3 regions of the Siphonobacter sp. SORGH_AS_1065 genome follow, and region 1 is predicted to be linked to each of the others. Evidence: riboswitches for the same ligand, from Rfam matches in the RefSeq annotation. Region 1 holds a riboswitch; each other region holds the start of a gene.
The links. Region 1 has a riboswitch for S-adenosylmethionine ahead of QE390_RS21850 (cysteine desulfurase family protein). Riboswitches for the same ligand answer to the same signal wherever they lie in the genome.

Region 1 (8,031 bases):
ACTGAACGTGGGTTAAGCAATGCCCGCGTGTATGTTTCGGTGGATAATGCCTTTACACTGACGAAGTACAAAGGCTATAACCCGGAAGTGGACTACAACAACGGAGCTAACCTGACGCCCGGTGTAGATTACGGCAAGTACCCACTGGTTCGTGGGTATAACGTGGGGGTAAAACTGAGCTTCTAATTCCGAAAAAGACAGGCTCTTTTTCTTAACGAACGACAATCATGAATAAACGATTTATACAGATGGCCAGTCTGGTGACCTTATTGTCACTGGGCTCGTGTACTAAAAATTTTGTGGTGGAATACGATCCCAATGCGATTCCAACCGAGATTTATTTCCAGTCTGAAAACGACGTAAAACTGGCCGTGAACGGGGTGTATCAATCCCTTCGCAGCTCGAATACAGTAGGAGAAAACAGTGGTTTATTTACCGACGAACGCTCCGACGATACCGGACGAAATGATAGCCAGTCGAACGCCGGAGAACCCTTTCAGTTCAACGATTTCTCGCTGTTACCCAGTAATACCTATCTGAAAAACCACTGGCTGGCTTTATACGAGGCTATTTCCCGCTGTAACCTAGTGCTGGATAACGTCGATAAAGTAAGCTATTCCGATCCGGCCACGAAGGTGAATTACCAGGCGGAAGTAAGATTCGTGCGGGCATTTCTTTACTTTCAACTGGTTCGTAAATGGGGAGATGTTCCTCTGGTGTTACGTCAGTTGAAAACCAAGGCGGAGGTGGATGAACATACCTTCCGTGAAAAAAAAGAGAAAGTCTACGAGCAAATCGTTAGTGATTTGAAGGATGCGGCAGGCAGCACATTGCCCGATCATCAGCCGTCGTCTTCCAAAGGCCATACGTCTAAAGTAGCAATTAATGCTTTGTTGGGTAAAGTATATCTGACCATGGCAACAACGCTGGATCAGACCAACCGTACCACGAATCTGAACTTGGCGAAGACGTATTTGATGGAAGCCTATAACAAAAAAGCGTTCAGCCAACTGAAGGATATTCCTTATACGGATGTGTTTGACGTAGCAAAAAAGTCTACCAATTCCGAGATTATCTGGCAGATTGTAAACCGTCAGGGAGATGTTACCTATTCTTCCAGCATTGCGGCTAATAACCAGGCGAAAGGTGAGACGATTAACTCTCTGAAACCCGGCACGGGCGTTGGAGGAAATGTGACAATGGATTTAGTGAAGGAATACGAAGAGGGCGATCTTCGGAAAGATTTTTCCATAAAATTTGCCAATGATGCTTCGGTCAAAGACTGGTTCATCACCAAGTATCGCGATGCCAGTTCGGCGGCAAGTACGTTGGGGTACGGTGGTAACGACTGGATTTTACTACGTTACGCCGATGTAATTCTAATGCTGGCGGAAGTGCATCAATACCTGGGTGACGAGGCTACCGCGATTCAGTACCTGAACATGGTGCGGGAACGGGCGGGCCGTCCGACGTATCAGAACATGCAGAACGATGCGACGTATAAGTCAAAATATCCGACATTGAAATGGGCCATTTTGCACGAACGTCGGGTAGAATTAGCCTTTGAACACCAACGCTGGTTTGATCTGCTTCGCACCTTTACTGCTCAGGAACTGGTTAGTTACATGAAAAGCAAGTCGCAGGCTGATTTTGGTATTGCCAAGCTTTCCAACTTCGGAACAAAGGATATATATTACCCTATTCCTTTCGACGAAAACAAGTTGAATCCTGAGAAAATGTACCAAAATCCAGGGTATAATTAATTTTTAAGATTTAATAATAGAAAAAACACCCGCTGAGTAATCAGCGGGTGTTTTTTCTTATTCTAAGTTTTTCTTCCAAAACATCCCATGAGCTATGCATGGATGGGGGGCTAAGTGAATTGCTCTACTAGTGAGGGAACCCTCAAGGTTTAAATCGTTCTGCTTCCTCTACAATTGCGTGATTTTTTGGCGATGATTCTTCCCCCATTCTCCCAGCACGTTTACAAGCTCTTTCAGCGTCCCGGCGTATTCAGTGGGTTGGTATTCAACAATGACCGGTATGTTTTCTGCATGCACGACTCGTTTTACTAATCCATTTTGTTCCAGAGCCTTCAATTCACTGGAAAGGACCGTAGCCGAAATGCCCTTGATGGTTCGTTGTAATTCATTGAATCGGGTGTATCCGCTTACCAAAGCGATAATGATGCGGAGTTTCCACTTGCCACCTAATACATAAATAGCATCTTCTACGGCCGCTAAATTCTGGGCACACTGTGTTTCGGAGTAAAATATTAGGGGATCGTTCATCTTCTTTTCAGATAGTATAGTAATATAAACCTTACTGCTAAGGTTTTGTTTAGTACTAGTTTTTGCGTAGTTAATATAAATACATTTGCGATCATCATATAATTCGAAGCAAATGAAAAATATACTGCATATTATTTCCAGTCCTCAGGATGAAGCCTCAGTCAGTCGAAAACTGGGAGCTGCTATTTTGAAAGAGGTTCAGGAAAAATATCCAATCAATCAGGTAAAGGTTCGCGATTTATATAAAGAACCCGCTCCTCATCTGGATGAATCGCATATTAATGCCTTTTTTACGCCTAAAGAAAATCTCTCACCGGAGCAGGAGCAATGCATCAAGTATTCGGATGATGCCGTTGCGGAATTAATGGAAAGTGACGTTATTATTATGGAAGCTCCCATGTATAATTTCAACATCACGTCTACATTAAAGGCCTATTTTGATCACATAACCAGAGCCGGAATCACGTTCCACTACACGGGTAATGGTTTACTTCCCGAAGGACTTCTGAAAAACAAAAAGGCTTATCTGGCCATTACCTCGGGAGGTGTTTATTCCAAAGGAGAACTCAAGCCGTATGATTTCATTGATACGTACGTGCGTTTCTTTTTAACATCAATTGGCATTGAAGTGATGGGCGTTTTTCGAGCAGAAGGGCAGGCCATTGTCGGAAAAGAAGTTGCTTTGGAAGAGGGTATTAAAAGCATTACTATCCATTGATGGGTAGTTTTCGTCGCTGCTTTTTCGAATGGATCAAGAACTTGCTTGAGGATATAAATTTGTAATTTAGGAAGTTGAGTTAGTTTCTTTGGCCCCCGCCAAGAAATGGGCGGGGGTTTTGCTTATTCTTTAGAATGATAGCTTAGAATGTGCCTCAGCACGATGTTTCTTTTCTTCTGAGACGTTACGCTAATTGCCTGTTATCTCGAACGTAATTAGTGGTATAGCACGACAATAACCAAGCTGTTTACTGATAAGAAAGCATTCAAAAGGTAAGTAAGGGCATTCGTTTCGCTATGGATAACAGGTATTTGGGACAATGATATTGAAAAGAAAAGCTGGCAGCAACATTCACTCGTGTCCTGTTTAGTGTGCAGTGAAGTGTCAACAACTATTGCTCCGTTTGCTTCAATAAAGCCTTTCGCTTTTTGTGCTCTTCCACATTCCAGTTAAATCCATAGGCCTTTGTATACACATCCAGTGGCGGTAAGCCAACGCTTTTTCTGCGTTCATCTACCCGCTCGGGCTCTATTAACGGTTCTACATACCACTCCTTCGTAAGTGTATCCATACCAATCTGAGTTCCATAGATTTGTTCGCCGCCGCTTTCGAAAGCAACGCGATCTTCTAATAGAGCCAGATCAAATGATTCTGCTTTCCTTTCCCTGACCGCCTTCCGCATAATAGGTAGATAATGCTTCATGTTCGGTAAATTCGAATGCTGGATCACGAGGAAAAGGGTCTGGTTGGCTTCTTTACCAATCTGCTTTCTACTCAACCAGCCGTATCTATTTAATATAGTCCTTACTTCCTGCATATGAAGGGAGTCTTTGAGGGCTGCCTCTTTCCAAAAGGTTTTAGCCTGAGGAGATTCATAGCCATATTTTTCAGCAATAGGAATGTATGCTTCTCTACATTGCTGATCTTCCACCCGAATTTCAAGCAGTCGATTTTTGACGGACGTTAAGTTAGTTTGAGCGTAGGAAAGGGCAGGGAGTAATAGAAATAAAGAAAGTAACTTCATCAGAAAGGTGTATTAAAGTCACAAATCAAATACACCTTTTCTAAAATGCGGTCTAAAATTTATAATCGAAGGCCTTATTGTCAATCACGGCGTATTCCCTTCGCATGTGGATGCTAGGTTTGAGGGATAACGGCAGGTGGAACCTGCCTTGTGGTAAGAACGAGAAGGAATCTTGCACCAGTAAGTTCGGGGTTTAAACTAGACCCCTCATCTGCCATCTCGAACGAAGTAAGAAACCTTCTGTCGAATGGGGCGGGTTTAGTAAAGTTACCGCATGGCCCAACAAACTCGAAAAGGTCATAAGATCCTTCGCTTCGCTCTGGATGACAGACGCTGATGTAAAGTAGTGAGGAGTCATTTAAGTGTCCCCGGATGAAATCCGGGGCTATCCAGCCTGGATCTGTCCAGACCGGGTTCATCCAGACCGGAGCTACTCATCCAGACCGGAGCTACTCATATTGAATCCCGCTGGGGTTGTTGTTATAAATAGCCTTACGACAAATAACCCCGGAGGGGTTAAACATGAGTAGCCCCGGATGAAATCCGGGGACACTTAAATGACAGATGTTTGGAGCATTTGTTAAAAAAGAAAAGCTGCCAACTCTTATGCTGATAGCTTTTCTTCGAAGATGTTTTCAAACTAGGAATGCTTTACGAAGCCAGACTAACTTCTTCAGTCTGATACAATTCACTAAGGATAGACAAGACTTCGTTGATTTCTTCAAACGTATTATCCGCTCCGAAGGAGAAACGAACGTTTTCTTTCCCAAAACTGGTGGGAATTTCCTGTAGTACGTGCGAGCCTCCGGCGAGATTGGAACAGGCACTACCACCGGAGACGGCAATGCCGCGAGCATCCAGGGCTTCTACCAATGAGCAGGGGCCGTCGAGAATAGGGAAGGCGACGTTAATTAATCCGGGTAAACTTTCTTCGATGCTTTGACATCGACCATTAAACAAAACCCCGGGAATTTGCCGTTGGATTTCGTCGATGAACTGTTGTTTCAATGAATTCAGATGGGCGATGTTTTGCGTTTGATGGGTTATCGCCAGCTCCAGAGCCTTAGTTAATCCCACAATGCCGGGAATATTTTCGGTTCCTCCGCGTTGCCCCCCTTCCTGTCCGCCGCCGCTGATAAAGGCGGGCAATCGGTGTCCCTGACGGGCAAACAAAAATCCTACGCCTTTAGGACCACGGAATTTATGGGCCGAAGCCGTCGCAAAATCAACCGCATGAAGGTTTACGGGCACTTTACCGATGCTTTGAACGGTATCCGTATGGAAATAAGCTCCGTAGTGTTGAGTTAACGAATGCACTTCTTCCAAATCCAAAAGCGTACCTAGTTCGTTATTGGCATGCATGAGGCTGACGAGTCCGTTGGGATGTTTCTCCAGCCATTGGGTTAAATCAGGAATGGATACCCGACCCTGCTCGTCTAACTGGACGTAATGAACTTGAATAAGCCCCGCCTGTTCCAACTGTTTCAGCGGCAAAAGCACGGCTTTATGTTCAATCTTCGAAGTAAGGACATGGCGGATGTTAAAGTGCTGAATGCTACTTTTTAAAGCAAAATTATCGGCTTCGGTGCCGCCAGAAGTAAAGATAATTTCTTCGGGAGTAATGTTCAGTAAATCAGCAATTTGCCGACGACTCGATTGAATTACTTTTTTCGCTTCCCGGCCCGCCCAATGATTCGAAGAGGCGTTGCCAAAATGTTGCGTAAAATAGGGTATGATGGCTTCCAGAACAGCAGGAGACAAAGCGGTAGTCGCGGAGTTATCTAAATAAATACTCATGGTATAAAAGAGCTGATGAAGGGTGAATGAATGGACACGTAAGGAGCACAGGTATCAAATAAACCTGAGCGATGCTTGGTAATGAAAGTGAATCTCGTGACAAACGAGAGAAAGGCTTAACTCATCAGTAATGAGCAGGCCGATCGGTTCCTTAGATTGGGGAGGAATGACATGGCATATGGGGTTTATAGTTCCTAAAAATGTTAGGCAGGTTAGCACTGATTCCGCGTCGGAAAGTTGCTAAGGATTCGTCGAGCCTGTCTCTCCTCCTTTCTGTATAAGCCCCAACTACCAATGGTAATTGAAGACAATGCAAAGTAAAGTAGTGGAATTTAATAAAACAAATAAAATCTATAGAAATAGTAGATTAATAATACTATTAACACTTCTTGTTGTGCTATTTGTCTGTAAAATAGATGGTTACTAAAATTGTTTTTTCTAAAATTAACTTACTACTAGTAAAATAGTCATTGCTATGATTCATTACGTAGGTTTAGGCAACCGAAAAAACTAGTTACCTATGAAGTCATTGCTGAGAATCATTACGCTTTTCTTCTGTTTTCCGACCTTGGTATTCTCCCAAACAAGTGCATTGGAAAATGCTACGCTACTTCGTGCTAGGGAAGGGTTACCTTTCTTTTTTGAAAAAATAAAAGCTGGAAAGCCGATCATGGTAGGATACCTCGGTGGTAGCATTACCGAAGCCGGAAAAGGCTGGCGGGAGCAGTCACTGAGTTGGTTACAGAAAACCTATCCGCAGGTTCCCTTTCGGCAGATTAATGCGGGAGTTGGCGGAACGGGCTCGGATTTAGGTGTTTTTCGGGTGCAAACTCAGGTGCTCGATCAGAATCCTGATTTGGTTTTCGTAGAATTTGCTGTAAACGATAACGGTAAAAAGCCAGAGCAGATTTACAAAGCCATGGAAGGAATCGTTCGAAAAACCTGGCGGCAAAATCCTCATACCGATCTCTGTTTCGTATACACCTTAACGGCAGATCTGGCCCCAACTTACCAGCAGGGAAAACTGCCAGCTTCGGCTTTAGCCATGGAACAAATTGCGGAATATTATGGAATTCCCAGCATTTGTCTGGGGCTGGAGGTGGCAGCTTTGGCCCAGCAAGGTAAGCTGATTTTCAAAGGCAAACCCGAAGATGCACCGGACAAAATTGTGTTTTCAGTCGATAACGTGCATCCTTATCCCGAAACAGGGCATCGGTTGTATACGGAAGCCCTGGCGAAAGCTTTGAAGCAAATGGCGGACCTGAAAGTAACGCCACAAAAGCGGGTTTTAGCTAAACCTTTCGTGAATGATAACTGGGAAGCGGCCCGTATGATCGCAGTGGATGAATTGAAAAAACAAGGGAACTGGACGACAATTACTCCTAATACGGATTCCGTGACTTTGGCTTTGCAGCAGCGGTTTTCGAGCTTAATAAAATCCAGCACGCCGGGAGATTATCTGGAAGTAAAAATGAAAGGTCTGGCTTGCGGGTTGTATGATGTCATGGGTCCGGGAACGGGTCAGTATAGTATGGAAGTGGATCAGGACTTCAAACAAACCATTGCCCGGTTCGATGCTTATTGTACAGATTATCGCTCGAATTTCTTCGTTGTCCCTACATCGCCGAATCAGACGCATGTGATTCGATTTAAAGTTTCGGACGAAAAAGTGGATAAAGCCGCCATTCTTAAGACCCGAAACCAGGTTATGAATGATCCGTCACGCTTTCAGGAAAATGCCTGTTATGCAGGGAAGTTATTACTGGTGGGTGAAATAGTGCCGTAATGGAAATAACCGTTACATAAGCGAAACGCGAGAGAAGTATTCAAATAAATTCACAAGGAAGTCATTCCTGCTGACATAAGGCTGTCATGGATGGGGTAGACCTTTGGATCCATTCTCACTAAAACGCAAATGGATATGTCTATCAAAATGAACGCCGGAATTATTACTTCCCGCTTAGCCGAGACGAAACGTTTTTATCAGGAAGTTTTTCAGTTTGGGATTACGTTCGAAAACGATTTTTTCGTGCTTATGCATACGCCTGACCGCAAAGCCGAAATCAGCTTTATGTTACCGGAGCATCCTTCGCAACATCCTTTATTTCATCCTGAATTTGACGGTAAAGGTATTTTCCTAACACTGGAAGTGCCTAACGTAGACGAAGCATACGAGAAAATCAAAGATCTGAAGATCCCGA
Region 2 (8,031 bases), on a different contig from region 1:
GGTCTTCGGATTTAATTTCCCCGTTTTCCAGCCAATACGTTTTTCCTTTAATATTGCGAATTACTTCCTCACTATCTGCCCCCCTACGGTATTGATGAACCGATATCGTAGCTCGATCATAAGCTGATTTTTTCAGGATTTTAATGCGTCGAATTCGTCGATGTACCGCATAATAACCTTTAATATCATTATCCGTAATTTCTACGGACCCATACTCTCCTAGAACTACCGCTTCAGCGGCGGAATCCAGAGGATAATACTTGGCGGCCAGATCATCAACTGTTACTTTACTAATTTTAAAGCGTTGGGCAGACGTGGAGAGACTGACTATACATAAGAGTATAGCAAACCAGGCGGACAACCGATTCATAAAGGATATTTATCAGGATAGGTAAAAGAATAAATTTATCTTCAATGAGAGAAGGTCAATTTTTTAGGAGGACTAGCATCTGTACTTAAAACAATGTTAAGTAGTAGGACTTAAGCCTACAACAGTAGTTGGATAGGTGGTGTGAGCATAGGATTAAGGTGGTGAAATGAAGGACATTCGAGGATTGACTCCAACAAATAAAATTAATGGTTTTTATTTTTCCATGTTTTTAACTTAATATTTAGTTTTCTAAAAGCGGGCAGGTTATTAATTAGTAAATCACAAACGAATTCTTATTTATGATCAAAAATCAATTTACATAAAATAAGCATTACTCCTCAGCTATTGGTTTGCAAAGCATTCAGGTACTATTCTTCTATTTATCAATTTATGATATTTAGGTCGCTATTATTAACAATTTATTGACATGATGAGCCGCCGTGAGGTTCAGGAAATAGTGGAATTTTGCAATTCGAAACATTATTCTTTAGTATCTATGAATCGTTACGCACTTCTCTGTTTAGGACTGATGGCCGCCTGTGTGTCGAGCTTTGCTCAAACTACGCCCAAACGACCTAAGAATGTAATCTTACTGATTGGCGACGGTATGGGAGCTAATCACGTTTATGCTGCTCAAATTGCCAATAAAGGCTCTCTTCATATGAATCGTCTTCCTTACATGGGGATGTCGACGACACACCCGGTTAAGGATTTCATCACGGATTCGGGTGCGGGAGGATCGGCCCTGGCTACGGGTGTCAAAACGAAAAACGGAGCTATTGCGGTGGATTCTTCGAACCGTCCTCAGGTAACGTTAGCCGAACTGGCGAAGAAGAAAAAACTGTCAACCGGTATTGTCACTACGTGCGATATTACGGATGCTACACCAGCAGATTTTTACGCTCATCAATCTTCAAGGTCCAAACACGAAGCCATCGCCGAGGATATGGTTACGTCCGATCTTGATGTAGTCATTGGTGGAGGGATGCGGTATTTTACCGAACGTAAAGACCAGAAAAACTTACTAGCGGCTTTCAAAGACAAAGGGTATTCGGTAGCGGATACTTCTGGTGATTTTACGAAACTGGAAGGTAAAAAACTGGTAGCGTTCACAGCCCGCGAAAACCCTAAAAAAGTTAGAGAAGGTCGCGGTGAAATGCTTCGTCAGGAAGTAGAGAAAGCGTTATCAATCCTTTCGAAGAATAATAATGGCTTCTTCCTGATGGCCGAAGGTTCTCAAATTGACTGGGCTGGCCACGCCAACGATCTGGATTACCTCCTCACCGAAACGCTTGATTTTGACAAAGCCGTAGGAGCTGCCCTCGACTTTGCCGAGAAAGATGGCGAAACGCTGGTTATTGTCACTGCTGACCACGAAACGGGCGGCTTATGCCTGACGGGCGGTGACTGGAGAAATGGTAAGGTAGAAGGTAAATTCATCTGGTCGAACCACACTGCCAATCCTGTTCCTGTCTTTGCTTATGGTCCTGGAGCGGAGTTATTCCGTGGTATTTTCCCTAATGTAGAAGTAAATAAAAAAATCCAGCAAGCCTGGTGGGGAGAATCAGTGTTAAGTCGTAAATAAGTGTTGGGATTTTGTTATTAAAACCTTCAGTATTACTTAAAGAAAAAGCCGGAATGAAGTGATCATTTCGGCTTTTTCCTTAAGTTGTAGATACTAAACAGCATCTTCTAGCATCGTGGCCGCTGCCAGCGGAAAAGCTGGCAGCAGTGACTTTAGGTCTAAACGCATTCCATAAAGAATTAAACCGATTGCTGCCAGCTTTTCCGCTGGCAGCGGCATGAAAAAAGCCGGAATCAAACAGATGATTCCGGCTTTTTCTTATAGGATATGATGACAGACAGAATCCCCAAGCACTACTGCCCCTATGGAGCCGCCACGACGGCAGCGGCACAACATTTAAACTCAAAACGCCAAACTCTACACAACAAATTCAAACGTAACGGCCTTCACTAGGTCGGGATGAAGGCTTTCCGCTACGGGGCAGGTTAAGGCGGCGTTTTCCAGCTTCTTTTTACGAGTTTCAGTTAGGGGCTGACTCGTCTTAACAATCAGTTTAACAGCGATCTCACTGATTCGACGGGGATTTTCAGCCATACTCTTCGTAACTTCTACCTGCGTCCCGGTAATATCCACCTGGTCCCGCTGGGCAACGATTCCCATGATGGTTAACATGCAGGAACCCAAAGCCGAAGCAACTAAATCAGTGGGAGAAAATGCCTCTCCTTTTCCGTGATTATCCACTGGGGCATCCGTAATAATTTCTGAGCCAGATCTTACGTGTGTAGCCTGCGTGCGAAGTTGTCCTAAATACGTAATGGTAGCCGTTGCCATGCCTGTAACTGTTATCTTAATTGAATGAATGAGACGTATTTTCCGAAAAGCTTTTCTCTCACTTTTCCTAAAAATGCCATTAAAGGTAAGTTATTCTTTCTAACTCATCTTTCTTCACGGGGTTATCGCCCTCACAATTCAAGTGAAAAGCTTCATTCTTTTATCAAACGCAACTTTTTATCGTCATTACAGGTTAGCTCATTACCTTTGTACATCTTTTGATAGACCCCACTGTTTATCAAATCAGCAATTGATATTGGGATGATTGAGCTACCCGTAATAACAAAACCCGGTACAGGCACCAAAGGCGAGAACAAGCCAGGTTCCTCTACCCGCAAACCCGACTGGTTGCGAGTGAAACTCCCCACCGGTCCGGAATACCGCAACGTGCGGCAAGTTGTAGATGAATATAAACTCCACACCATTTGTCAGTCAGGAAACTGTCCGAATATGGGTGAGTGTTGGGGAGCGGGTACGGCTACATTTATGATTTTGGGTAATGTCTGTACGCGTTCCTGTACCTTCTGTGCAGTAGCAACCGGACGTCCCAACGAATATGATGCGGACGAACCCCGTCGCGTAGCCGAAGCCATTAAGATCATGGGTGTGAAGCATGCCGTTCTGACTTCTGTAAACCGGGATGAATTGAAAGACCGGGGAGCTGAAATCTGGTATCAGACGGTTCGCCTGACGAAAGAATTAAGCCCCAGCACAACGATTGAAACGCTGATTCCTGATACGAAAGGAAACTGGGCTGCTCTGGAGCGTATGATTGCTGCCGGACAGGAAGTGGTCTCCCATAATATGGAGACGGTAGAACGTCTGTATCGCCCCGTACGTCCTCAGGCGAAATATTCGCGGAGTCTGGAGCAAATCAAACGGACGAAAGACTTTGGCAAACGTACCAAAACGGGCATTATGCTAGGTTTGGGCGAAACGCAGGACGAAGTATTCAAAGCTATGGATGATCTGGTCGCTCATGGACTGGACGTTCTGACGCTGGGCCAATACCTTCAGCCTACAAAAATGCACCACGAAGTTATTGAATGGATTCACCCCGACACCTTCGCGATGTATAAGGAAGAGGGCGAAAAACGAGGTATCAAATACGTTGAATCGGGCCCACTGGTACGCTCTAGCTACCACGCCGAACGTCACGTAAACGTATAATTTATATTGATTTGAGTCAAAGGCCTCGTTACCTAGGAGTAGCGAGGCCTTTTTGGTAGAGACGTGACTTCATCGCGTCTAGTCGGGAGATGGAGATCAGGCAGAGCTCCATCATGGTTGGTGTCCTCACCAACCATGATGCTTTATTAATGGCGGGTGAAGACACCAGCCATAGCGGGAGTAACAAAAATTGCCTCTACTCAGACGCGATGAAGTCGCCTCTCTACATTCAAACAAAATCGAATTTTCCAGGTTCTATTTTCATTCACGAGATTCCCGATTGCTTGAAGTACGACATCATCATAACAGGAGGAGGTATGGCTGGACTAAGTCTGGCCTATTACCTCAATCGTAGTGCTTTACGCGATAAGAAAATTTTGATCATTGATCGTGAAAAGAAAACCCGGAATGACCGGACCTGGGCCTTTTGGCAGGAAGGAGAAAGTGCATTCGAGTCCATCCTCTACCGAAAATGGAATTCCATCTGGTTTCATGGATCTAATGGATTTTCCCGAAAGTTGACCTTAGGCAAGCATCAGTATAAGTTACTTCGCGGAATTGATTTCTACCAGTTTATTCATCACGAACTGGCGACAAACCCTGCCATTGAATTCTTATACAGCCCCATTCAGTCTATTCTGTCTGATAACCAGGAAGCCATTGTTCAAACCGAAGCAGGCGAATACCGGGCAAGCTGGTGTTTCGATAGTACGCACGTTTTGCAAGCCATGAAACCCTTGCCAGCGAGTGGCTTTGTCTACCAAAACCTGTTACAGCACTTCAAAGGCTGGGTCATTCGCACTAATCAACCTGCCTTTGACCCGCAGGTACCGATTATGATGGATTTCCGAATCGACCAGCAGAACGAATGTCGATTCGTCTACGTCATGCCTTTTTCTGAAACGGAAGCTCTCATTGAATTCACGCTCTTTACCCCGGCCCTGCTTTCAAAAAAAGAGTACGATGAAGGTTTAAAAAGTTACATTCAGGAATTCACTTCCATTCAGCACTATGAAATTCTGGAAGAAGAATTCGGGGTTATTCCCATGAGCGACGAGCCTGCTCAGGAACAGGCAGCTCCACGCGTGATTCGCGTGGGTACTGCGGGCGGTTATACGCGGGCCAGCACGGGTTATACCTTTACCCGCACGCAAAAGCGTTTACAACAATTGGTTCATAACCTGGAACGATCTTTCGACGTTTCGCCCGTAACTCATAAAGCCATCCCTGCTCTCAATTACTTTTACGATCAGGTTTTTCTAAATGTCTTTTTAAAAAAGCGGGTATCTACGGCTGCTATATTTACGGGGTTGTTCCAAAAAAATCCGGCTCCCCGCATTTTCCGGTTTCTGGATGAAGAAAGCAGTCTGGCAGAAGACTTAAAAGTCATTGTTTCCGTGCCCATCCTTCCCTTTACCAAAGCCGCCATTGACATTTTTAAACGAAATATTCAGGAATTCCGACAAGGTTAAGCCATCTTGTTTGGTGAATTTCCACGGAATGTACAATTTTGCAAAAGTATCCAGAGGCTCCAGCTAGGGCACCAACCGAGTTTCGAACGCTACGGTGGTTTGACGATACGGACTTTTTCCTGAAAATCAGCTTTTTAGGAAAAGTCAAAAACGTTCAATTCCTTCCTTTGGCCAAGGATTACGAAATATTACATATTCATCGATTCGTACTCCCAAATCAATTAATTAACAGAACATGCCTTATTTGTTCACTTCTGAGTCTGTATCTGAAGGACATCCTGATAAAGTAGCCGATCAAATTTCAGATGCCCTCATTGATCATTTCTTAGCCTTCGACCCTCAATCTAAAGTTGCCTGCGAAACCCTGGTAACTACCGGACAGGTTGTTTTGGCCGGTGAAGTTAAATCAACTACCTATCTTGACGTTCAGAGCATTGCTCGTGAAGTAATCCGTAAAATTGGATATACGAAGTCTGAATACATGTTTGAAGCCAATTCCTGCGGTGTTCTTTCTGCTATTCACGACCAGTCAGCCGATATTAACCAGGGCGTGGATCGCTCAAATCCTGAAGAACAAGGTGCTGGTGACCAGGGTATGATGTTCGGTTACGCTACTCGCGAAACGGACAACTACATGCCTTTAGCTCTGGATTTAGCTCACAAAATTCTGAAGGAAATGAGCGACATTCGTAATAATGAGCTGTCGCTGATGCCTTACTTACGCCCCGATGCGAAGTCTCAGGTAACGATTGAATATAGTGATGACAACACGCCTCAGCGAATTGATACCATCGTTGTTTCGACGCAACATGATGATTTCGGTGATGACGAAACGATGCTCGCTAAAATCCGCGAAGACATCATTAACATCGTTATTCCCCGCGTGAAAGCTGCTCTGAAACCTGAGTTAAGCCAGTTATTCGAAGGAGAAATTACCTATCACATCAACCCTACGGGTAAATTCGTGATTGGTGGTCCTCATGGGGATACGGGTCTGACGGGTCGTAAGATCATTGTTGATACATACGGCGGAAAAGGTGCCCACGGTGGGGGTGCGTTCTCGGGTAAAGATCCTTCGAAAGTAGACCGCTCGGCAGCTTACGCTACGCGTCACATTGCGAAAAACCTGGTTGCCGCTGGGCTGGCGGATGAAGTATTGGTTCAGGTTTCTTATGCCATTGGTGTAGCAGAACCTTGCGGTCTGTATATCAACACGTACGGAACTTCGAAGGTGGGATTAACGGACGGAGAAATTGCCTTGAAAGTAGGCGAGATCTTCGACATGCGTCCTTACTTCATTGAGCAGCGTCTGAAACTTCGTAACCCAATTTATTCCGAAACGGCAGCCTATGGTCACATGGGTCGCGAATCGAAAGTGGTAACGAAAACATTCAAATCTCCCGACGGAAAAGTAATCGAGCAGGAAGTAGAATTATTTACCTGGGAAAAACTGGATTACGTGGATCAGGTAAAAGCCAAATTTGGTCTGTAATTCCTTGAATTATATCTCTTTAAAAAGCCCGGATTGTATAAACAATCCGGGCTTTTGGTTTTCTACCCTGTAGAGACGCGACTTCATCGCGTCTGGCCGGGAAATGGAAGTAACGTAGGGGTAACCCAAAACTGCCTCTTACCCAGAAGATGGACGTCAGGATAGCTAAAACCGCCTCTTACCCAGAAGCGATGAATCGCGTCTCTAGGTTTTTTGTCTATCTTAGATTCCTATTCTTTCTTCTCTTGGTCAAATCTGATATGCTGAAAATCCTAACCACTACTTTAGTACTCCTAACTTCCACTTTTACTTTTGCACAAACCACCAAAGTTATCGTTCGGGCCCAGGCCAAAGATGCCAAATTTATTGGCACCGGCATTGGTGGGGCTTATGTCATTATTCGTAATGAGTTGACGGGTGAAATTCTGGCGAAAGGTCTGACCAGCGGAAATTCTGGCAACACGGATTTACTTATGAACCAGCCCTACAAACGCCACAATCGCCTTACCGACGACCAGACAGCCCGATTTGAAGCAGACTTAAAACTGGATGCCCCTACCTTCGTTACCGTCGAAGCCATCGCTCCCGTTAATCGTAAAAGTTCAGCCGTAAAAGCTTCTACCCAACTCTGGCTCATCCCGGGAAAACCCATCGATGGCGACGGGATTATTCTCCAAATTCCCGGATTAATGGTGGACATTTTAGAACCTCAATCTCATCAGGTGATTACCCAAACCACACTAAAGGATAATCAGGTAAAAATTCGGATTAATCTGGTTATGATGTGCGGTTGTGTGATTAATAAAAACGGGTTCTGGAAATCTGATAACATCGAAGTAAAAGCTCTCGTCAAAAAAGATGGCATGAAGTTTGGAGAAATTCCGTTGAGCTTTGCTTCGCAGGATAATATTTTTGAAGGAATGCTTTCCGTTAAAGATAAAGGCATGTACGAAATACAGATTTACGCCTACGATCAGGTAAACAAAAACACCGGAATCGACCGAATTAACTTTGTAATCCAATAAGTTTAGTTTTCTGTTTTCAATTTTTTGCCACAAAGGCTCGAAGACACCAAGGTTCACAAAGTTTTATGCTGAGGTACTCTGTGCAAAACTCTGAGTAACGCTGTGGTTAATCAAAAACAGAAAACTAAGCTCATTACCTTCCAACC
Region 3 (8,031 bases), on a different contig from region 1:
TTGTCACCCAGATTTTCGAAGAAATTAGTCGAACGGAATTTGATGTCGTATTTGGTACGATCTACCGGAATTTTAGCTGATGCCGTTAACTGGTTTTTATCAGCCTTTACCGTGGCGGGAAAGCTTACTTCCTGCGTAATGCCCTTGATGGTTAACTTCCCTTTGACCTGCACTTGACCCGCTGCCTGTGGGGTTACCGACGTAATCACAAAGGTTGATTTAGGGTGTTTGTCAACCGCGAAGAAATCATCCCCTTTGAGGTGATTGACCAGCTTCTGGTTGTATTCCTGATCTTTTAAATCTGTAACCGTCAGCGTGCGAAGATCGCTTTCAAACGAACCGCCTTTCAACTTACCATTATCAGCAATTAGGGTGCCGCTGGTCAGGGTAACGTTGCCATAGTGTTCACCGGTCACTTTTTTACCTTTCCACACGATAGTGCTTTTCTGGGTATCTACTTTGTAAGTAACCGTAGCCTGAGGCTTTGTAAATGCGAATGACGCAAGGGCGAGGAGAGCGAGTACTTTTTTCATGACAAGTTTTGTTTAGGTTTTTGTAAATGTAGTTGATTAGTAGCGAATTATGGTTTTTTAAGGAGTATCGGGTAAACTACCCGATACTCGAATACATGGCAAATCAACTTTGACGATCGAACGATTATCGTGCGGCCACATCGCTGCTGGCCGGAGCTTCTTCAGCAATGTATTTGTCCAGGTCTTTATTCCACTTTTTTACGTAGTTTTTGTAGTATTTCCCCGTTACTTCCCCGGTATAACCCGTGTGGATTTGCTTCACGGTTCCATCCCGACCAATGATGATCGTTGTTGGGAACGCCATCATTTTATTGAGGGCCGCGAATTTCTCGGAAGCCAGTTTTTTATCCGCAATACCACCGAAGAGAATGTCGTATTCAATACCGTATTTCTCTTTCAGTTTACCTAGTGTGTACTTGGCGTATTCCAGATCATCTTTCTGTTCAAAACCAACCGCGATGGCTTCTACGCCGCGATGTTTATTGGCCTTGTACCAGGGGGAAAGAAAAGCCGTCTGATCCGTGCAATTGGGGCACCAGGTCCCAATGATTTCCACGATAACCACTTTGCCTTTGTATTTAGCATCGCTCAGTTTTACGGTTTTTCCATTCAGATCGGGGAAAGTGAAATCCAGTTTATTCTGACCTTCCTTCAGTTGAGTCAGAGCATAGGGATCCGGAAGTTCGGCCTTTTTGTTTTTCGTCCACTCCAGCTTTTGAGTAACGTATAACCCACGATCAATTTCGGCGGATAAGGTTTTGTCCTCGTTGATTTTTCCTTTGATCAATACGGGATTAGGCCCGGTGAAGCCCGAAAGAACAAATTCATTTCCCTGAACAGTCCCCTCCAGTTCACGGGAATCACCCACGACCGTCATGATCACGCCCGTCAGTTTATTCCCCTTTTGTTCGAGTAAAGCGACCTGATTCGCAACCGGTTCTTTACTAATGAGTTTGATTTCCCATTTACCGCTCAGGTTAGCCGCTGGGGCAATGTCTTTACCGGGTTCAACGAATCGGTAAGACTTACCGTATTCCGCCGTAAAAGGCAGCGAGTTACCCCGGAAGCTGGGCACCAGACTGCGGTATTCACCCGTTAGGTGGCCGTCGGGGTGAACCTTAGCTACCAGTGCGGCATCGTACGTATTCATTTTAATAAATAAAGAATCAGAAGCCGTTTGTTTGACGTGGAAGTGATCCTGACGGGTGCCATTGATGAGGGTGAAAGTAGCGTCTTCGGCTTTATTACCCTTTACTTCAAAATTAAAGGGAACCTTCTGTTCGTTAATGGTGAAAACGCCCCGCCAAACGCCTTCTTTCGGGAATTGAGTTTGCTGAGCCTGCGAAGAAAAACCACTGAGTACGGACAAGGTAAGGGCCGTGCCTTTGAGGAATGAAATGGCTTTCATTTTCATAAATAGATGTGTTAGAAATAGTTAGGAAATGCACTCGCGTTGAAACGCGTGCAGAGAAAGAAAGCATATACACCAGTGCAGGCAGGCAGATGCAAAAGACTTTCGTGATTAGTTGAGGTTGGACGGATCTCAGCAGCAGCAGGTGCAGCAGCGAGCATTGCATGCGAATAGCTTAGCGTTCATGGTTGGTTGTTGGGTTTATAGTTCCTAATTCAATAGGCAGGTTAGCACTGATTCCGTTCAGGAAAGTTGCTAAGGATTCAAAGAGCCTGTCTCTCCACCTTTCTTTATAAGCCGCAACTACTTTTGCAGGGAAGTAATTGAAGACTCTGCAAAGATATATACGTGAAAATGCATTATCCAAATAAATCTATAGATTTTATAGACTAATAACGTTTATTTTTTTAGCCAAACCTATTAATCATTTGTCAATCAGTAGATTGAGAATTGAAGTTAGATTAGGCAGCAGGCATTTATTCAAGCTAGATGCCTGCTGCCTGTGATTAATTACGGGTCATTAGCTTATTAGCGGTTAACTCACTGGCTGGAATGAGCCATACATATGTAGGATCGCTCGGTACGATGGCCGGTACAGTGCCTTTTGCTGGAAACGTTAGATTCTGCCGGTAAATGTCAATAGAGCGTAAGCCTTCGCCTAAAAACTCAATGCGGCGTTCTTTTAGAATCGTTTCCAGCAAAGCACTGGCATTAGGAAAGCTGGCGGTAGTCCACTGCGTGGAAGCATCCGACCTTGATCGCACGGCACTCAGCAACTGAACGGCTCGGGCATCTACTGAATTGGTCGAGCGGGTTCGTGCCTCAGCAAGGTTCAATAGCACTTCCGCGTAGCGAATAATCGGAGCTTTGTCGGTATAAGGCGACGGACTCGAGTATTTCGATAACCACTGCTGCCCGCCCGAAGTAACCACAAACTGGCGGCGGGCATCGGTCGATTTCCAGGTGCTTTCGCCCAGAATTCCTGCCGGGTTCAGGTAATACTCCCTGTTACCTGTCGGCAGGTAGTAAAAGCCAAATTGATTCTGCGTTCCTGGGTTGTCCTGATTGGTGAAAACGAGCGAGAAGATGCTTTCCGTTGTGGTTTGCGGTACGGCAAAGACCGAAGCAATATTGGCTTGCAAGGCATGCTTTACGCCCGTGGTGGCCGTAAAGGGAGCAGAAGCGGAGACAATCTTGTCGGCTTCCCGGATTACGTCATCCCATTTAGATTGAGCCAGATAAACTTTCGTTTTAAACGCAATTGCCGAATTTCGATGCGGATGCGAGACATTGGTCAATTCATCGGTATAATTTAACGGAAGGTTCTGCTCGGCGAAATTCAAATCCTCAATAATCTGAGCGTAAACTTCGGCCACCGTACTCCGGGCCAGATCGTTATTCGCTGCATTGGTTTCAGCCTGAAGCCGAAGCGGCAAGCCCGGACTGGAACCATTAGAAGTTGCCCCATACGACCGGGCATAAAACTGCAGTACGTAGAAATAAGCCACCGCTCTCACGAACCGAGCTTCGGCTTTGTATTTTAGCACTTGCTGGTCATAGTTGGCCGGAAACGTAGGAGGTACGAATTTGCTGGCGTTATCATCCAGACCTTTTAGAAATACGTTAACTTTATTAATAGAAGCATAAGCCGCGTCCCAGATGCCACCCGTCTGCGATTCGTTTTGTGTAAAGCTCCACACGTTAAAACCAGTACCCTGGTTGGCCTTGACATTCAGGAATTCTTCTCCCTGAATATCGCTATAAATGTGATAACGCCCTCCTAGAAAGGCTCCTGATTTAATGGACGAAGAACTGAATAACCCGTTCACCTGCTGGGCAATGCGGGCAGGTGTATCGAAAACGACAATGTCGGTGAAAAACGTAGTGGGTGTGGGTTCTAGTTTGTCTTCGTTGCAGGAAGAAAGTGCAAGTACGATTCCAAGGCCTAGTACGCGGGACGTATGTTTGAGTAAGTGATTCATAATCAGGAAGGGTTAAAAGCCAATAGTAATACCGAGGGATACTGTACGGGTTTGTCCCAATGCATTCCGGTCCACGCCGGGGCCCGTATTGCTGTTTCCATTCACCGTAGATTCGGGATCATAACCGCTGTACTTCGTAAAAACCAGAGCATTCTGCACCTGAGCGTACACGCGGGCACTCGATATATGAAGGCGGTTCAGAACATTTGGATTGATTTTGTACCCCAGCGAAACATTCCGCAGGCGAGCAAAATCGCCTTTTTCAATATTTTCGGAAATGGAGATAGCCGCTCCGCCGTTGGAAATGTTATCTCCGTAAACCGCCCGTGGTAATTTCCCATCTTTATTATTCGGTGTCCAGCGGTCGAGGAGATCCGTGCTGTTGTTATAGCCGCGTTGATCACGAGTTCCAGGTTTGGTGCCGTTCAGAACCTTATTACCTCCCGAGAATTGCAGGAATAAACCCAGATCGAAGTTTTTGTAGGTAAACGTGTTATCAAATCCGCCGTACCATTTTGGCAAAGCCGGGCCTTGATTTCTACCGTCGGCCAGCGTCGTTGCGGCAGATACAGATGTGCCTTCCAGCGTCGTCCATCGTTGGGATGCGGAGGCCGAATGATCGTATTGAACCACAGTTCCGTCGGCTTTCTGGAATAAACGGCGACCATTTTCAGGATTAACCCCCAGCGTAGTAACGGCCCAGAGACTGGAAACCGATTTCCCAATTTCAATTACGTTTTCACCGTTGATTATCCGCTGGTTATCTCCATTCAGGCTAATGACCTTATTTTTCAGCGTCGTTACATTCGCATTGATTTTCCAGCTGAACTCATCCGTACGAACGGCATGGGCCTGTACGCTGAACTCCAGCCCGGTATTTTGCATCGAGCCAATATTAAGTAAGAGAGAATTGGAGGGGATCCCTTTGGAAGATGCCTGCGGAACATTGAGAATCAGGCCATCCACATCGTTTTGGTAATAGGCGATTTCTCCGGTAATGCGATCATTGAGTAAGCCAAAAGCAAATCCAAAATCAGTCTTCTTGCTGGTTTCCCAGGACAGACTTCGGTTTCCTGCCTGATCGTAATAAAGCGTAGGGGAATCGCCCTGTAAACCAGCCGCGTAGGATTGCAGCGAAGCATAGTCATTAATGCCCTGATTATTCCCAACCAGACCGTAGCTACCCCGGAATTTCAGGTAACTTACGATTCGACTGATGGCTGAATTCGCCCAGAAAGTTTCATCTGAGATGGAGTACCCCAGCGAAGCACCGTAGAAGTTACCAAACTTTTTACCACTCGCAAAAGCTGAATAGCCGTCCCGACGGAAGTTAAGAGTAGCGAAGTATTTTTTACCGAAATCATAATTCAAGCGTCCGAAATAGGATAACAGGAAGTTTTCCGTTTGAGCCATGCTCACCGAAACTGTATTTACAAAGTTCCCCTTGACACTTCTGAAAAGTGGATCGGACTGGTTCGTTCGGTTTAAACCCCAACGGTCCACTGTAGAAAGTTGCTGTTCATTGCCGATCAACAAAGAAATATTATGCTTTCCAGCCAGTGAAAAATCGTATTGAGCCGTATTCTGCCAGTTCCAACGGTAGTTATTGCGATAACGGCTGGTCGCACTGCCACCCACAAATACGCCGGGAGGAGTAAGCGGACTTTCATACGATTCATCGACTACACTCAACCGATCAATCCCATATTGAGTACGGATGTTCAGCCCTTTGATGATTTCCCAATTGGCGTATAAACTTCCCTGCGTGGCGGCACCCGACGAACGATAGCGATCATTATCCATCACCGCCGCCAGATTGGACCAGATGGACGGAATACGGTTATTCATCTGACCGATCAAACCACCAGAACCGATATTATACGAGCCATCGCTATTGTACGGACTCAGGTTAGGGTCAGGGCTTAAGGCTAAACGCGGACCGTTGGTGTAGGAATAGACTTCCCCACTTACTGAACCTGAATTGACGGAAAGGGTGCTGGTGTTACTGATAGCAAAATTAGCTCCAATCGTAAAGGTTTTGAAAAGCTTATGGTCAATTTTAACACGAGCATTTTTACGATCAAATTCGTTATGCTTCACAATCCCCGCCTGATCGGTATATCCCAGTGAAACGTAATAATTAGTCCGCTCCGAACCGCCTGAAAAACTCAAAGCGTGCGACTGCGAAAAGCCATTATTCTGGTAAAATAGTTTCTTATAGTCGGTATCAATTAAGTTGCCGTTGGCGTCATAATTTAAAGCGTAACCGGGCGTTTGTCCGGCATTGGCAAGGGCTTCATTTTTCAGGGTAACAAAATCTTCTGCCCCCAGCATTTGGATTTTGTTAAGTCGGTAGGGATTCGACCAGCTTACCCAGGAATCCAGACTTACTTTTACATTACCCTTTTTGCCCTGTTTCGTGGTAATCAGAATGACCCCGGCACTGGCCCGTGAACCGTAAATAGCAGTAGCCGAAGCATCTTTTAATACCTCAACGCTCTCAATATCAGCCGGATTAATATTAGATAATGGGTTATTGGAAGCCGAATTGGTAGAGATATTATCCGTATACGTAGGTACGCCATCTACCACAACCAGCGGGAAGGAACTCAGGTTAATTGAGTTAATCCCGCGAATACGAATGACGGGTGTAGCGTTCAGAGCTCCGCCGGGGGTTGAAATGTTAACTCCAGCGGCTCTTCCCTGTAGGGCCTGATCAAAACTTTGCACGGGAGCAGCGGCAAGGTCTTTACCCGAAATCGTTGCGATCGAGCCCGTTAAATCCCGTTTCTGCTGGGTACCATACCCCACAACAACCACTTCATTCAACTGGCTGGTCTGCGATTCCAAATGGATATCCACGCGAGTTCGAGTACCTACGATTACTTCCTGTGAGATAAAGCCAACGAAAGAAAAAACTAATGTCGCTTTTGCATCAGCTATGCGAAGCTGATAATTTCCGTTGGCGTCGGTCGTAGTGCCGACGGTGGTTCCCTTAATAGCGACCGACACGCCAGGTAGAGGTGTACCATCGCTTTGAGCAGTTACTTTTCCCTGAATCACTAAGTCTTTTGATGAGATGAGTAGGGGCTGATGGAGAGGAGCGGCTTCGGCTGGCGGTGTGCCCGATAAAGCATAACTCAGTAATAACAAACTCAGAATCTGCTGAGCGGGAATGATAGGTTTTTTCATGCTCTTGTCAATGAAAAGATGGGAATAAGGCACTCAAAGGAGACTGATAAAGCAATAGGAGAACTTCAGACCTAATCAATAGCTAAGTCTGACACTAGGGGAATTCGTAAAAAGAAGGCGGAGAATCTTCCGAAATAATACTTCGGAGATCAATGGAATAATGGAATACCTAGCAACAACACGATTTGAAGTAGAGATCGTGTAAGAGAGCGACAGAAGAATACTCGGTGAGAAAATTATATACAGCTTGTTTCATTAGGGAAGATTTAAAGTATATAAAATTGGTAGGCAAAGTAGGATAAACTTAAATGCTTTTCCAAATGCTTTTAAAAACTTTATTTTAAAGCTTCTGTATAGGTTATTCAGAAATCACCTTCGCTGGGGATTGACAGGATAGCATATTTTAATATAATAACATACTAAATATATAGAGTAAGTGTATATTTGATTCAGATTTTGTTTTAGGAGTTGCCAGTCTGTTCTTTTCTATCGGATAAAAAACAGTCTTTCCGTCTGAATCCCTTATGAAACTTCGCTTACTAGCTTTGAGTTTACTTTCCCTGCCTGCCCTGAGTCAACGGGTGTATCACGATGATCATCACCACGATCCAGAAGGTCGGGCGATGAATCACGATCATCTTACTCATATTCAGGAATATCGTAAAGAAACGGTTTATGTACATCATCTTCCGGCTCCACAAGTAATGTTGGGAATCGGTACTTCTGATCTGAAAATTCAAACGAAATCTTCTTTAACTCAAACCTATTTCAATCAGGGCGTTGCCTTACTGCATGGTTTCTGGGATTTTGAGGCGTATCGGGCTTTTAAAGAAGCGTCCCGTCAGGATTCAACCGCCCTCATGCCTTATTGGGGTATTTATAGTGCAATTGGTTCCATGGAAGGGGATGACTT

Region 2: linked by a shared signal. The riboswitch ahead of metK (methionine adenosyltransferase) and the one ahead of QE390_RS21850 (cysteine desulfurase family protein) in region 1 are both predicted to bind S-adenosylmethionine.
Region 3: linked by a shared signal. The riboswitch ahead of QE390_RS22835 (peroxiredoxin) and the one ahead of QE390_RS21850 (cysteine desulfurase family protein) in region 1 are both predicted to bind S-adenosylmethionine.

Annotation. Positions count from the first base shown of each region.
Region 1 covers NZ_JAUTAM010000007.1:12,839-20,869, reverse strand. The annotation lists gene QE390_RS21875 (TonB-dependent receptor) at 1-186, shown strand, start outside; gene QE390_RS21870 (RagB/SusD family nutrient uptake outer membrane protein) at 228-1,763, shown strand; gene QE390_RS21865 (helix-turn-helix domain-containing protein) at 1,932-2,291, opposite strand; gene QE390_RS21860 (FMN-dependent NADH-azoreductase) at 2,404-3,009, shown strand; gene QE390_RS21855 (DUF6624 domain-containing protein) at 3,401-4,033, opposite strand; gene QE390_RS21850 (cysteine desulfurase family protein) at 4,685-5,830, opposite strand; SAM riboswitch class I at 6,013-6,114, opposite strand; gene QE390_RS21845 (SGNH/GDSL hydrolase family protein) at 6,351-7,616, shown strand; gene QE390_RS21840 (VOC family protein) at 7,752-8,031, shown strand, end outside.
Region 2 covers NZ_JAUTAM010000004.1:3,606,859-3,614,889, reverse strand. The annotation lists gene QE390_RS15675 (transglutaminase domain-containing protein) at 1-370, opposite strand, end outside; gene QE390_RS15670 (alkaline phosphatase) at 867-1,955, shown strand; gene QE390_RS15665 (OsmC family protein) at 2,313-2,726, opposite strand; gene lipA (lipoyl synthase) at 2,988-3,896, shown strand; gene QE390_RS15655 (lycopene cyclase family protein) at 4,010-5,368, shown strand; SAM-I-IV-variant riboswitch at 5,410-5,528, shown strand; gene metK (methionine adenosyltransferase) at 5,604-6,860, shown strand; gene QE390_RS15645 (hypothetical protein) at 7,121-7,885, shown strand.
Region 3 covers NZ_JAUTAM010000008.1:56,292-64,322, forward strand. The annotation lists gene QE390_RS22830 (YceI family protein) at 1-533, opposite strand, end outside; gene QE390_RS22835 (peroxiredoxin) at 658-1,947, opposite strand; SAM riboswitch class I at 2,143-2,243, opposite strand; gene QE390_RS22840 (RagB/SusD family nutrient uptake outer membrane protein) at 2,451-3,926, opposite strand; gene QE390_RS22845 (TonB-dependent receptor) at 3,939-7,118, opposite strand; gene QE390_RS22850 (tetratricopeptide repeat protein) at 7,643-8,031, shown strand, end outside.